Regions from separate parts of the Thermostichus sp. MS-CIW-37 genome, predicted to be linked through region 3. Evidence: riboswitches for the same ligand, from Rfam matches in the RefSeq annotation. Region 3 holds a riboswitch; each other region holds the start of a gene.
What was found. Region 3 has a riboswitch for cobalamin ahead of metE (5-methyltetrahydropteroyltriglutamate--homocysteine S-methyltransferase). Riboswitches for the same ligand answer to the same signal wherever they lie in the genome.

Region 1: linked by a shared signal. The riboswitch ahead of ACVWYZ_RS01015 (sirohydrochlorin chelatase) and the one ahead of metE (5-methyltetrahydropteroyltriglutamate--homocysteine S-methyltransferase) in region 3 are both predicted to bind cobalamin.
Region 2: linked by a shared signal. The riboswitch ahead of ACVWYZ_RS06850 (TonB-dependent receptor plug domain-containing protein) and the one ahead of metE (5-methyltetrahydropteroyltriglutamate--homocysteine S-methyltransferase) in region 3 are both predicted to bind cobalamin.

What each region holds. Positions count from the first base shown of each region.
Region 1 covers NZ_JBSSCV010000001.1:220,231-224,457, forward strand. Annotated here, with positions in the region: gene ACVWYZ_RS01005 (cation transporter) at 8-202, shown strand; gene ACVWYZ_RS01010 (heavy metal translocating P-type ATPase) at 315-2,630, shown strand; cobalamin riboswitch at 2,758-2,893, shown strand; gene ACVWYZ_RS01015 (sirohydrochlorin chelatase) at 2,924-3,967, shown strand; gene ACVWYZ_RS01020 (hypothetical protein) at 4,065-4,227, shown strand, end outside.
Region 2 covers NZ_JBSSCV010000011.1:54,639-58,865, reverse strand. Annotated here, with positions in the region: gene rsmH (16S rRNA (cytosine(1402)-N(4))-methyltransferase RsmH) at 1-259, shown strand, start outside; gene ACVWYZ_RS06855 (hypothetical protein) at 436-960, shown strand; cobalamin riboswitch at 1,290-1,441, shown strand; gene ACVWYZ_RS06850 (TonB-dependent receptor plug domain-containing protein) at 1,480-3,450, shown strand; gene ACVWYZ_RS06845 (DUF1636 domain-containing protein) at 3,558-3,986, shown strand; gene ACVWYZ_RS06840 ((2Fe-2S) ferredoxin domain-containing protein) at 3,998-4,227, shown strand, end outside.
Region 3 covers NZ_JBSSCV010000021.1:11,175-15,401, forward strand. Annotated here, with positions in the region: gene metE (5-methyltetrahydropteroyltriglutamate--homocysteine S-methyltransferase) at 80-2,344, opposite strand; cobalamin riboswitch at 2,812-3,016, opposite strand; gene ACVWYZ_RS10135 (ABC transporter substrate-binding protein) at 3,260-4,227, shown strand, end outside.

The DNA of each region.
Region 1 (4,227 bases), on a different contig from region 3:
TCCCAAGATGCAGGTTGTTTTGACAGTGCCCAAGCTGGCCTGTGCGGCCTGTATAGACACCATTGCGCAAGCGGTGCGGCAACTGGATCCCCAGGCCCAGGTGGAAGGGGATCCCAAAACCAAACAGGTGCGGATTACTTCTGGGCGGTCTGTGAGCGATTTGCGGCAGGCCCTCACCCAGGTGGGATATCCCCCGGCCTAGTCAATTTTGGGCCGGGAACGGTCGGGCGTCTGTTTTGAATTTCTGTACAGATGGCTGCCTTCGCCCTGCCCAGGGTGGAGAGTAGCTGTCGTTTCATCAACAAGGTGTTGCCATGTCTGCCCATAAAGGGTCATCGGGTGCACTATCGGCCTCTGCGCCTTCTCCTGAGGGCACCTGGCAGTTGGCCTTACAAGGGATGAGCTGTGCCTCCTGCGCCCGCAGCATCGAACAGGCCCTCACTCAGGTGCAGGGAGTATCCTCCGGATCCGTGAATTTTGCCAGTGAGCAGGCCACCGTCAAAGGGGATCCCCGGCTGGTGGATCCGCAGGCGTTGATTCGGGCGGTGGAGCGGGTGGGGTATCGGGCGCGCCTCATCCAAGAGGATTGGCAACTGGACGATCCGACAGACCCAGAGCGGATCGCCCAACGGGCCGCAGAACGGGAATTGAAGCTGAAGGTGGCGATGGGGGTGGGCATCAGCACGGTGCTGGTGATCGGATCCCTGCCGATGATGCTGGGAATGGAAATCCCGGGCTTTCCCATGTGGCTGCACAATCCTGGGTTGCAGTTGCTGCTGACGGCTCCGGTGCAGTTTTGGGTGGGCAGGCATTTTTACCGGGGAGCCTGGGCTGCTTGGCAACGGCGTTCAGCGGATATGAACACGCTGGTGGCCTTGGGGACGAGCGCGGCTTTTTTCTATTCTGTTTTCCCAACGGTTTTCCCCGACTATTTTCACCGGCAAGGACTGCACCCGGATGTCTATTATGAGGTGTCGGCGGTGGTCACCACCCTGATTCTGGTGGGCAAGTGGATGGAGCAACGGGCTAAGGGGCAAACCTCCGAAGCCATTCGCAAGCTGATCGGGCTGCAACCGAAAACGGCAAGGGTAATTCGCCATGGGGTGGAGCAGGATATTCCGATTCGGGAAGTGCAGGTGGGGGATCGGATCCGAGTGCGCCCCGGAGAGAAGGTGCCGGTGGATGGGGTCATTCTAGAGGGATCCTCCAGCCTCGACGAGTCGATGGTGACCGGCGAGAGCCTGCCTGTACTCAAGTCGGCGGGGGATGAGGTGATTGGGGCAACGCTGAATCAGACGGGCAGCTTTGTGATGGAGGCGCGGCGGGTGGGCAAAGACACGGTTCTGGCCCAGATCGTGCGCCTGGTGCAGGAAGCCCAGGGATCCAAAGCTCCGATTCAACAGTTGGCGGATCGGGTCACCTCCTGGTTTGTGCCGGCGGTGATTGGGGTGGCAGTTCTAACTTTTGTGCTCTGGTGGGTGCTGGCCGATAACCCGACACTGGCCTTGGTGAACACGATTGGGGTGCTGATCATCGCTTGCCCTTGCGCGCTGGGGTTGGCAACCCCCACCTCGATCCTGGTGGCCACGGGACGAGGGGCAGAATTGGGGATCCTGGTGAAAAGTGCCGACAGCCTGGAATTGGCCCATGACTTGCGCACGGTGGTCTTGGACAAAACTGGCACCCTGACTGAAGGTCGCCCTACCGTCACCGATATTTGGGCTAATGGCTCCTCTCCCCTGACGGTGTTGCGCCTGGCAGCGGCAGTGGAGCGGCACTCGGAACACCCTTTGGCCCAGGCGGTGGTGCAGAAAGCCGAAGCCGAAAAAATTGTGATCCCTCCTGCCTGGCACTTTCAGGCAAGGGTAGGCAGTGGGGCAGAAGCTTGGGTGGAAGATCAGTGGATTCGCATCGGTCGGCTGAGCTGGCTACAGGAGATGGGGATCCCTTGGGATCCCTCTTGGTCAGAGCGGGTTCAGACCTGGGAAAGCCAGGGCAAAACGGTGATCGGCGTAGCGCAATCCCAGAGTCTGGTGGGGCTGTTGGCCATTGCCGATCCGCTCAAACCCACCTCTCCTGAGGCAGTGCAACAGCTGCAACAGATGGGTCTAGAGGTGATCCTGCTGACCGGGGATAACCCCACCACGGCCCAAGCGGTTGCTCGGCAAGCAGGCATTCAGCGGGTAATTGCCCAAGTCCGTCCGGATCAGAAGGCAGCTTACATACGCAGCCTAAGACAACCTCGACACCGGGTGGCGATGGTGGGAGATGGCATTAACGATGCTCCGGCTCTGGCAGAAGCCGATGTGGGGATCGCCATTGGTACAGGTACGGATGTGGCGATGGCCGCCAGCGATATTACCCTCATGTCGGGGGATCTGCGCGGAGTCGCCACAGCCATTCAACTCAGCCGGGCCACCCTCAACAACATCCGCCAGAACCTCTTCTTCGCCTTTATCTACAATACGCTGGGGATCCCGATTGCCGCTGGGGCGCTCTATCCCTTTACAGGCTGGTTGCTCAACCCTATGCTGGCGGGGGCAGCCATGGCCCTGAGTTCCATTTCGGTGGTCGCCAATGCCCTGCGCCTGCGACACTTTCAGCCCCCCAGACCAGCGGGCCGGCGTTAGGCCCTCTCCCAGGGGCAAGGGGGATTAGCGCGGCAACAGTTTTGCTGCCCTTTGAGCATGAGTCTGCCGTACCGCTCATGCCTCAGGGCTATCTTCTGGCAGACAAGAACATCCCCCCCGGGAGCTTGGTGAATGGCAAGAGGCAAGCTAACCTAAAAAGCTCAGGCAGACTGGGGAAAGCGCGGTGCAAGTCCGCCACTGTGACGCAACTGTGATGGGATCCCTCCCTCAGCCAGAACACCCACCTGCCGTTGTCCTGTACCCCTTGCGATTCACAAGGAACGGAGTTTTTTGTGTTGAATACCCTCAGTGTTTCCCCTCCCCTTTCGGTTGGGCAGCTTGCTTCTCCTTCATTGCCCCTATTGCTTATCGGCCACGGATCCCGCGACCCTGAAGGGCGGCAAGCCTTTCTGGAGTTGGCCCAAGTCTACCAATCCCTCACTCCCCATCGACCGGTGATCCCTTGCTTTCTGGAGCTGACCCAGCCAACCATTGCCCAGGGGGTAGAGCAGTGCTTGGCCCAAGGGTGGCAGGAGATCGTGGCCCTGCCGCTGTTGCTGTTTGGGGCCCGCCACAACAAGTTCGATGTGACGATGGAACTGGATCGCCTGCAGGCCCTCTATCCCCAGTTGCGCATTCGTTACGGTGGGCCGCTGGGGATCCGCATCGAGATCCTGCAACTGCTGCGAGACCGATTGGCCGCTTTGATGGCCGCCCAACCGCAGCGGATCCCAGAGGCAGAAACCGTGCTCCTATTTGTGGGTCGCGGCTCCAGCGATCCTGAGGCCAATGCCGAAGCCTGTAAACTGGCTCGGCTGCTTTGGGAAGGATCCGGGTTTGCCGCTGTGGAGACCTGCTTTATCGGCATTACCCATCCCCGCCTGCCTGTGGGGTTGGAGCGGGCCTCGTCCTGGCAGCCGCGTCGGGTGATCGTGCTGCCCTACTTTCTGTTTACGGGGGTGTTGGTGAAAAAAATCGAGGCGGCAGTGGAGAAACAACGACAACGACAGCCGGAAATCGACTGGCTGATGCTGCCGGAATTGGGCCTTGTGGATACGGTGCTGCACAGCCTGCAGCAACTGGAGCAGGAAGCCCTACAGGGCCAAACCCAAATGAACTGCCACCTGTGCAAGTTTCGCCTGGCCGTGAGCGCAGAGGTTGGAGCTGGATCCAGCCATCACCACCCTCACGAGCATCATGACCACCATCACGGGCACGGATCCCATCACCATCCTCATTCCCACCCTCACCACGACCACGGCCATACCCACGCAGCGGCTGGGGATCCCTGGGCCCAATTAGAGGGCTACCACCAACGGGCATGGCAGGTGCCCTAAGAGGGAAACAGAGGCTGCTGGCGGGATAAACTGAGTGCAGACAGGCCATTTTTGAACCTGGTTTTCCCGCTCTAGCGGTTGTGATGACGAAAAAACGATGATGCTCTCCCGCTCCTCTTGGGTTTCAGGTGCCGCTGCTGCGGGGAGCGGGATCTTTGTTTTCGCTCTGGTGGTGGGGCTGTTGGATCAGATCCTGCCCACCCTGCCCAAGGTTTCCCTCTCCCTGGCCGGGATCCCTGGGATCCTGGCTGGAATTGGGT
Region 2 (4,227 bases), on a different contig from region 3:
CATTGCCGTGAACCGAGAACTGGAGGCTTTAGAAACCTTGCTGGCCCAAGCCCCCACTTGGCTGAAACCCGGCGGCAGGTTGGCCGTGATCAGCTTCCATAGCCTTGAAGATCGCTTGGTGAAATGGGCCTTCCGCAGGGATCCCCGTTGGCAGGTGCTCACCCCCAGGCCCTTGTCCCCTTCCGAACTGGAACGGCAACGTAATCCACGGGCCCGCTCTGCCAAACTGCGAGTGGCTGCCCGCAGCAGTCAGATGTAGGTTTAGGTTGGTTCTCCCGCTCTCAAGAGATCGGCTACCGTGAAGCGGACAGCTGTCCTGCTGAGGCCGGGAATCGGGAGAAGGGGGTTGCTGTTGGGGGGCGCGGGGAACTAGGGTGAAGCGGAACCGGCAGTCCTGCACCGTCGGATCCCTTGGTGTGTGTGAGGTTAAGCCCCATGGTTAGCCAGCCTTTGAACGCAGGTCTTGATCGTCCCAAAAACCCTCGTCGCCACAGACGGTCTTCTGCTCTGAGCCGACCCCTCTCCGGTACAGTTCAGGCCAGCCGCACCCAACCTTTGAATTTGAAGTTGAAATCAGCCCATCCTCGCAGCCAGCATCTTGCTTGGGCAGAACACCTAGCCTGGTGGAAGCAAATCTCCACAGGGATGGCTATCCTCTCCGGCGTTTCAGTGTTGAGCCTTTACAGTTGGACTGTGCATACCCAAAGCCGGTGGAGCCAGCGTTACCAGGTGTGGCAGCAGATGCAGCGCAACGAACGACAGTTTCTGCTGACTCAGGAATCCATTGCCAATTCTCTCCGGGAAATCGCCGACCGCTCCGAAATGGTGCCGCTGGTACCGGATCGGATGATCGAGGTGCCGATTGCCTCTCCCAGCCATGTTGAACCGGATCCAGCCCACCAGACGACAGCCCCGCCTGAAATCGAAAAAGCTCCTCTTTTCTACCCGGTTGGGTACTAATTCATACGGATCCCGCCCATGACGGCTAGGCCAGCGTCCCCATCTTGCTTTCCCAAAAGCTGTGGGTCTTGTGAAGTCTCAGCGTATCTCTGTTCCCTAAAAGGCTAAGGGATCCCTGGGCCTCGCGATCTGGAGTAGCAGCGGGCTATCCTTCAACTGCTTACAAAGCAGTGAAGAAATCTGGCCTAAATGGGATGTGGCCCATCCGAAGCCCTGGGATTGCCGTTGGGATCCCGTTCACCCCTGGGGATGACATCCCCCCTGGCAGGATAGGAACTCCAGAGCAGGGGATGTATGATGCCTAGCACGGCTTTTTCGGAGCAATCGCAGAGAAAGCTGTACCGACAGGTTGTCCTGGGGATCAGCCAGGGCATGTAAAGGGGAAAGTCCGGTGCAAATCCGGCGCTGTGCCGCAACTGTGATGGGCTTGGGCTAGACCCATGCCCTCAGTCAGGATGCCCGCCTGCGGTTTTGGCTCGCATTTCTTCCGCGTCGCACGGAATCAGGAGCTTTAGGAAAATGAATCCCATTCTAGGTCTCAGCCTGGCGCTGGGGGGCTTTGTTTTGGGGATCCCAGCGTGGGCGCAGCCGGCAGCTTCCCCGCCCTCAGCTCAAGAGGTTTTGGAAACCGGCGTTAGCGCCGAGATTTTAAATCAACCCGTCACCACGCCTTTTCGTCGCCCCGGCTTGCTGCGGGATTCTTCCCGCCCGGTTTACGTCATTACCCGCCAGCAAATTCGAGAGCAAGGGGCAAGAACCGTTCAGGAGGCCCTGCGCTACCTGCCCGGGATCCTCAGCGACGGCACGGCGGGAACCCAGTTGGGAGCCCTTAGCTCCCAGTTTATGCGGGGAGGACGAACGGCCCAGGTGTTGGTGCTCTTGGATGGCCGCCCCATTAACGACCTGGGCTTTTTTGGCGGGTTCGATCTGTCTCAGATCACTACAGATGTGGTCGAGCGTATTGAGATCTCTCCAGGTGGGGGCTCCACCTTATACGGCTCCGATGCCGTTGGCGGGGTCATCAACATCGTGACGCTGGATCCAAAGCCGGGATCCGAGACCGTGCTGGAAGCGGCTATCGGCAGCTACGGCCTCAACGAGCAAGGGATCCAAAACCGCGGCCAGGTGCAGGATCTGGGCTGGGTGGTCAGCTATCGCCGTCTGCAGAGCAACAACGACTTTCCCTTTGAAATTAGGCGTTTGGGCAAAGCCGGCAGGCGGGAAAACTCGGCGGTGGAGTACCACAACCTACAAGCCAAGCTCACCTGGCAATTGGCAGAAGGCCAAGTCCTAACCGGAAATGCCCTTTATCTCAACAAAGCGTTTCAGGTGCCTGGCAGCACCGAGTTTCCCTCCCCCGATGCAGTGCAAAACACCAACGACCTGCTGTTAGATCTCAGTTGGCTGTGGAATCAAGAGAAGGGATCCCTGCAAGCTAGGGTATTTTTTGACGACCTCAACTATCGCTTCAGCGCCCCACAAAGCCAGGGATCCCGGGATGAGATCCTGCGAACGGGGTGGGGATCCCAACTGCAATACACCTGGAAGGCTGCTGAAAACCTGGAGCTTACTCTAGGAGCAGACTACCGATCCATTTCAGCTCGCAACACCACCTTCTCCTTTGCCAGGGGATCCACCAATGTCAACTACGACAATACCGTGAACCAAGGGGCCCTCTTTGCCCGCCTGGATTACAAGCCACAGCCCAACTTTTATCTCAACTTAGGTGTTCGCCAAGATTCGAGCAATCTGGTCAACGGTTCGGCCACCTCTCCTGCCGCAGGGATCCGCTGGGTTTTGGCAGAAGGCACCACCCTGAGGGCCAATTATGCCGGCAGCTTTCGCACCCCCTTGATCTCAAACTTATTCTTTCGTTTGCGGGGCTTTTTTGAAGTCGACGGCAACCCCAATTTGCGCCCGGAGCGGGGAGAGAGTTTTGACATTGGCCTGGATCAGGCTTTGGGAGATTTTGGCCTACTGCGCTTGACCTTTGCCCATAACCGCATCCGCGATGGCATTACCTTTGTCAGCACTGGCCCGCGCAGGGGAACCTACGAAAACATTGAGCTCGTGGAATACACGGGCTTGGAAGCAGCCCTGGATTTGCGATTGGGGGAAAACTGGACTCTTTTTGCCAACTACACCCTGAACGATCCCATCATCCGCTCGGCGCTGGATCCCAAAGCGGTTGGCAAACAGCTAGCCTTCGTGGGAGCAGACAGCTTCAACCTGGGCCTGAGCTACCGCGATGCAGAGGATCGGTATGCCTCAGTTTTCCTGCATCACATTGGCACTTTCTTTACCAACAACGCCAATACCCAATCTCTGCCCGGCTACACCAACCTGGCTCTGCGGGGAGGGATCCCAGTAGCAGAAAATCTCGCTCTCGAGGTGGGAGTCGATAACCTGCTGGATGAGCAATATGAGGTTTTCCCCGGCTACCCCGGAGTGGGTCGCACCGTTCGGCTTAATTTAAGGGGCCAATTTTAGAGCGACTTGAGGCTGACTTTTAGCTGTCTAACTCACTGCTGAATCCTTGGCCAAGACATTGAGATCGTCTTTGCCTCTTCTCACACCCTTTGCTTGGACAGAAACCTATGACTATATCAAGGAGCACCATGTCTCGATCAACTTCCCAGTTGCCAGTTCAAGCTGGCAGCGCTGCTCAGCAACCCAGCGGTCATTATCTCTGGGTTTGCATCACCTGCGGATCTCAGTGGGTTAACGGCCAAAAAGAAGGGACTAGCAAGGGAGAAATGCTGCTGTCTGCCCTGCAATCCCAAACCCTCCACCCCCAACTAACTCTAAAACCAGTTGCCTGTATGAGCGCCTGCAGCCATGCTTGCGTTGTTGCGTTGGCAGCACCTCAAAAGATGACCTATGTTTTTGGAGATCTGGATCCAAAAGATGTGGAGCTGATTCTGCAGACAGCAGAGCTCTACCTCACCAAGCCAGATGGGATCCTACCCTGGGCCGAGCGCCCTCTCAAAAAAGGGGTGATTGCTCGTATTCCACCACTGCACTGAGGAGCTTTCTCATGGCCACTTTTACCCCCTGGATAACCCCCCTCCATCAAGCTTGGCAGGAAGTTTCTTTAACGGGTTGGACAACCCTTTATGAAGGGATCCCTGCCCACATCGACTGCTTGGGGCCGTTGCTCTACGAGCTGTTTCAAGAGCACTGGGCCGAGATCCAGGTGGGCCATGTGGCGGAAGGCGGGGTGCTGGAGCTGGCTTTCAAGAAACCTCCAGCTTTGTGCGTGCTCTA
Region 3 (4,227 bases):
CCGCATCAGCACAACAGCGGCACCGCCCGCGGCGACTTGTCAAGCCAGCCCGACCAGTTACATCAGCGGGTCGTGGGCCTTACTCGCGCAGACCCTCAGGTTGGGTTTCCAGAAGCTCCTCCCTTAGCTGATGAGCGGCAGCCACCATATTTTTCAGTGCGGGGATCACCTCCTCCCAGCGGCGGGTCTTGAGGCCACAATCGGGATTAACCCAAGTTTGCTCCACAGGCAAGTGGGCCAGTCCTGTGCGCAGCTGCTGCAGGATTTGCTCAACGCTCGGCACCGCAGGGCTGTGGACATCGTAAACGCCGTTGCCCACCTGGTGACGATACCCAGCCTGGGCAATTTGCAGCAGGGTTTTGTTGTTGCTGCGGCTGTTTTCAATGGAAAGCACGTCGGCATCCAGCCGCTCAATGTGCTCGATGATGTCCCCAAACTCTGAGTAGCACATGTGGGTGTGAATCTGGGTTTCCGGCTTGGCCCCGCCGGTAGCTAGGCGAAAGGCATCCACTGCCCAGCTGAGGTATTCTGGCCAGCGTTCTTTTTTCAGAGGTAGCCCCTCCCGCAGTGCCGGCTCATCCACTTGCACCATCACCGCTCCAGCCGCTTCCAGATCTGCCACTTCGGCTCTCAAGGCCAGGGCAATCTGCAAAGCCTGCTCCCGCCGGGGAATATCAACACGGGGAAAGGACCAGTTGAGCATAGTCACTGGCCCCGTGAGCATGCCTTTCACCGGCTTTTGGGTGTGGGACTGGGCTACTTGGAATTCCCGCACTGTCATGGGTTGGGGGCGAACCACGTCGCCGTAGAGAATGGGAGGGCGCACGCAGCGGCTGCCGTAACTCTGCACCCAGCCGTGTTCAGTGAAGGCAAAGCCTTCCAGCTTCTGGGCAAAGTACTCCACCATGTCGGTGCGCTCAAATTCCCCATGCACCAACACATCCAGGCCAATCTCTTCTTGAATGCGGATGCACTTGGCAATCTCAGCGTCAATGGCTGCTTCGTACTCCGCCTGCGAAACCTCCCCTCTTTTGTACTTAGCTCGCCACTGCCGCACCTCTGGAGTTTGGGGGAAGGAGCCAATGGTGGTGGTGGGCAAAGGTGGTAGCTGAACCTGCCGACTTAGGCGCTGCTCGTAGGGCAGGAATCGCTCGAAGTCCTGGAGCTTGAGGTTGGCCAAAGCCTGGCGCACTTGGGGGTTGGGGGGGCTAAACTGCGCAAAGCTCTGCCATTGCTGCTGGATTTCCGCCTGCTGGGCAGCAGTGTCTTCGCCGTTGAGGGCTCGCGCCAGGAGAGCTACTTCGGCCAGCTTCTGTTCGGCAAAGCTGAGGACATTTCTGAGGGGTTCCGGCAACTGGGCTTCCAGAGCAGCGTCGTGGGGCACAAATTGCAACGAAGCGGAAGGCTGCACCCGTAGGTTGGGAGCTACCCCCTGCAGCTCCCGCAGGCTGGCCAAGACGGTCTCAGGCTGAACCTTCCAGACATTCCGAGCGTCCACTACGCCAGCACCTAGGATCTGGTCAGCCGGAAAGCCATAGGTTCTTACCAGATCCAGGGTGTGGCCACGGGTAAAGTCAAGGCTAATGCCGGCCACCGGCAGTTGCACCACCCAGGGGTAAGTCTCCCCCAGGTCATCGAAGTAGGTGACCAAGTGGACAGGGATCCCGGCGGTTGCCAACTGGCGGTAGCTCATTTCCACAGCTTCCCGCAGGCCACTTCCCTGGCTGGTAACCAAAATGGGATCGTGAATCTGGACTTCTGGGATCCCCAGCTGTTTTAACTCCTGGAGGAGATCCCGGTACAGAGGAAGGAGCTTTTCCAAGTCCGCCCGCAGATCCCCAGATCGCTGGCTAAGGCAGAGCAAAGTCACTGGACTGAGGACAACGGGGCTGGTGCGCTCCCCTAGGATCCCTTGGGCCCGCCGAACTCTTTCCAAAAAATCCCCAAAGTTAGGACTGGGATCGGCTTCCGGCTCAATTTCGGGTACCAAGTAGTGGTAGTTGGTGTCAAACCACTTGGTCATTTCCAAAGCCGGCAGGCCCTCCCGACCCCGCGCCATGGCAAAGTAGCGGTCTAAACCCGACAGACCTCGGAACCGAGAGGGGATCAGCCCCAGCCAGGTGGCCCAGTCCAGTACATGGTCGTAGAGAGTCTGATCCCCTACCGCAATGTGATCAATCCCAGCTTGTAGCTGAGTCTGCCAGGCTTGAGTCTCCAAATCCCAAAAGGTAGCCAGCAGAGCCTCTGACCCTAGGGCACCACTCCAAAAGCCTTCCAAAGCTTTTTTGAGCTCGCGGCGCTTGCCCATGCGGGCATACCCCAATGTCATGGTTTGTGCAGTCATGTTGTGTGCCATCCCAAATACTGAGTTTTCTAATTTTCCTGCGTTCAATTCGCCCTCAACTGGGATCCCGCCCGCCAAGGAAGAAACCGGCTGTTCCTCTCTTGCCTCTGGAACCCCAACAAAACACTGCCTTTTGCGCAAAAAAGATACTCAACGCAGCCAGCGATCGCAGTGGCTACTTGCCAGCCTACCAATTGAAGTCAGGAAGCCTGACATCTCACTCTTTCCTTCGCGTAGGCGGGCTGTAGATCTTGATAGATCTTGATAGATCTTGGTGCAACAGCACCCAAAATTTACTCTCTCCCGGCCAACTGGCTCAGAGTCTTGCTTGGGTTCTTGGACTTATTTCTACTGCTGAGGAGTACCGAAAGCTTGTGGGAGCAACGCCAGGAAAATGCTCAGGATAACGAAAGCAGAAACGAGCTAAAGCCAAGACAGTTACCATCTGTACCTCGCAGATGTTGTGAAGTTTAGAAAAACCATCGGCGGGCATTCTGACTGACACGGTTTTGGGGGACAAGACCTGGATCGGCAGCGAATGACTCTAGAGATTTGCTGCAGGACTTCTCCTAAACCGGATCACAGCTGCGGGACAGCGGCAGATTCTCACTGCTCTTTCCCCGTTTCCTCTGGCGGCTGATCCCCGTCAGAACCGATAGCTGAGCTACATCGTATCACGGAGTTCAGAGACGGGAGTAGAGTGCTTCAATCATCACCAAGCCAGCAGCCTTTGGAGCTACCAGACCTCACCTTTCACCCAGCGGTCTTGCAGGAAGTCATCGGAATCCTCTAAGCATCCTCCCCCCCTGCATTGCTCTCAAGATAAGGCAGTGGTAGCTTAGCTGCCATAAGTCTTGTCCAGGAGGCAAGGGGGTTTGCTCCTTTTTGCTGAAAAAGCGACAGATCGGGGTTTCTATGGCATCAAGCTTAAAAGTAACTGTGTGGTCTGTGGGCCTCTTCTTGCTGAGCCAGATGTGGGCTGGATGCGCTCAGAATGCTGCTGAGCGGACAGCTTTCGATCCAAAGCTAGCAGGATCCAGCGATCAAATCGTGCTGGCCATTGGAGGGGAAAGGGAAGAAGGATTTGATCCCACCCTGGGCTGGGGACGTTACGGTTCGCCTTTGTTCCAAAGCACTCTGCTGCGGCGGGACGAGAACCTTGAGATTGTAAACGACCTGGCGACTGGCTACACTGTCAGCCAAGATGGCCTAACCTGGACGGTAACCCTACGAAAGGATGCAGTCTTCTCCGATGGAAAACCTGTCACAGCAGCGGACGTGGCTTACACCTTTAACCAAGCAGCTCGGAGTGGTGGTCTGGTCGACCTAACCGCCCTAAAGGAAGCAGTAGCTATCGACACTCATACGGTGGAGCTGCGGCTGCAAAAACCCCAAAGTACTTTTGTCAACCGCCTCATCACCTTGGGTATCGTGCCTCAACATGCCCACGGGCCTGATTATGCTCGCAAACCCATTGGCTCTGGCCCCTACCGACTGGTGCAGTGGGATGAGGGGCAACAACTGATTGTGGAGGCAAATCCCTTATATTACGGCCAGACTCCTGGCATTCGGCGGCTGGTTTTCCTTTTCCTGGAGGAGGATGCAGCCTTTGCAGCAGCCCGAGCCGGACAGGTACACGTGGTTAGCGTGCCTCAGTCTTTGGCTAAGCAAACTGTTAAGGGCATGAAGCTTCACGCCATTCCCAGTGTGGATAACCGAGGGCTGATGTTCCCCTTTCCCCCTAAAACCGGTGCGACAACCCCAAAGGGATACCCCATCGGCAACGATGTGACTTCTGACTTGGCGATTCGCAAGGCGGTCAACTTCGCCATTGACCGACAGGCGCTGGTGGATGGAGTCCTAGAAGGCTACGGATCCCCTGC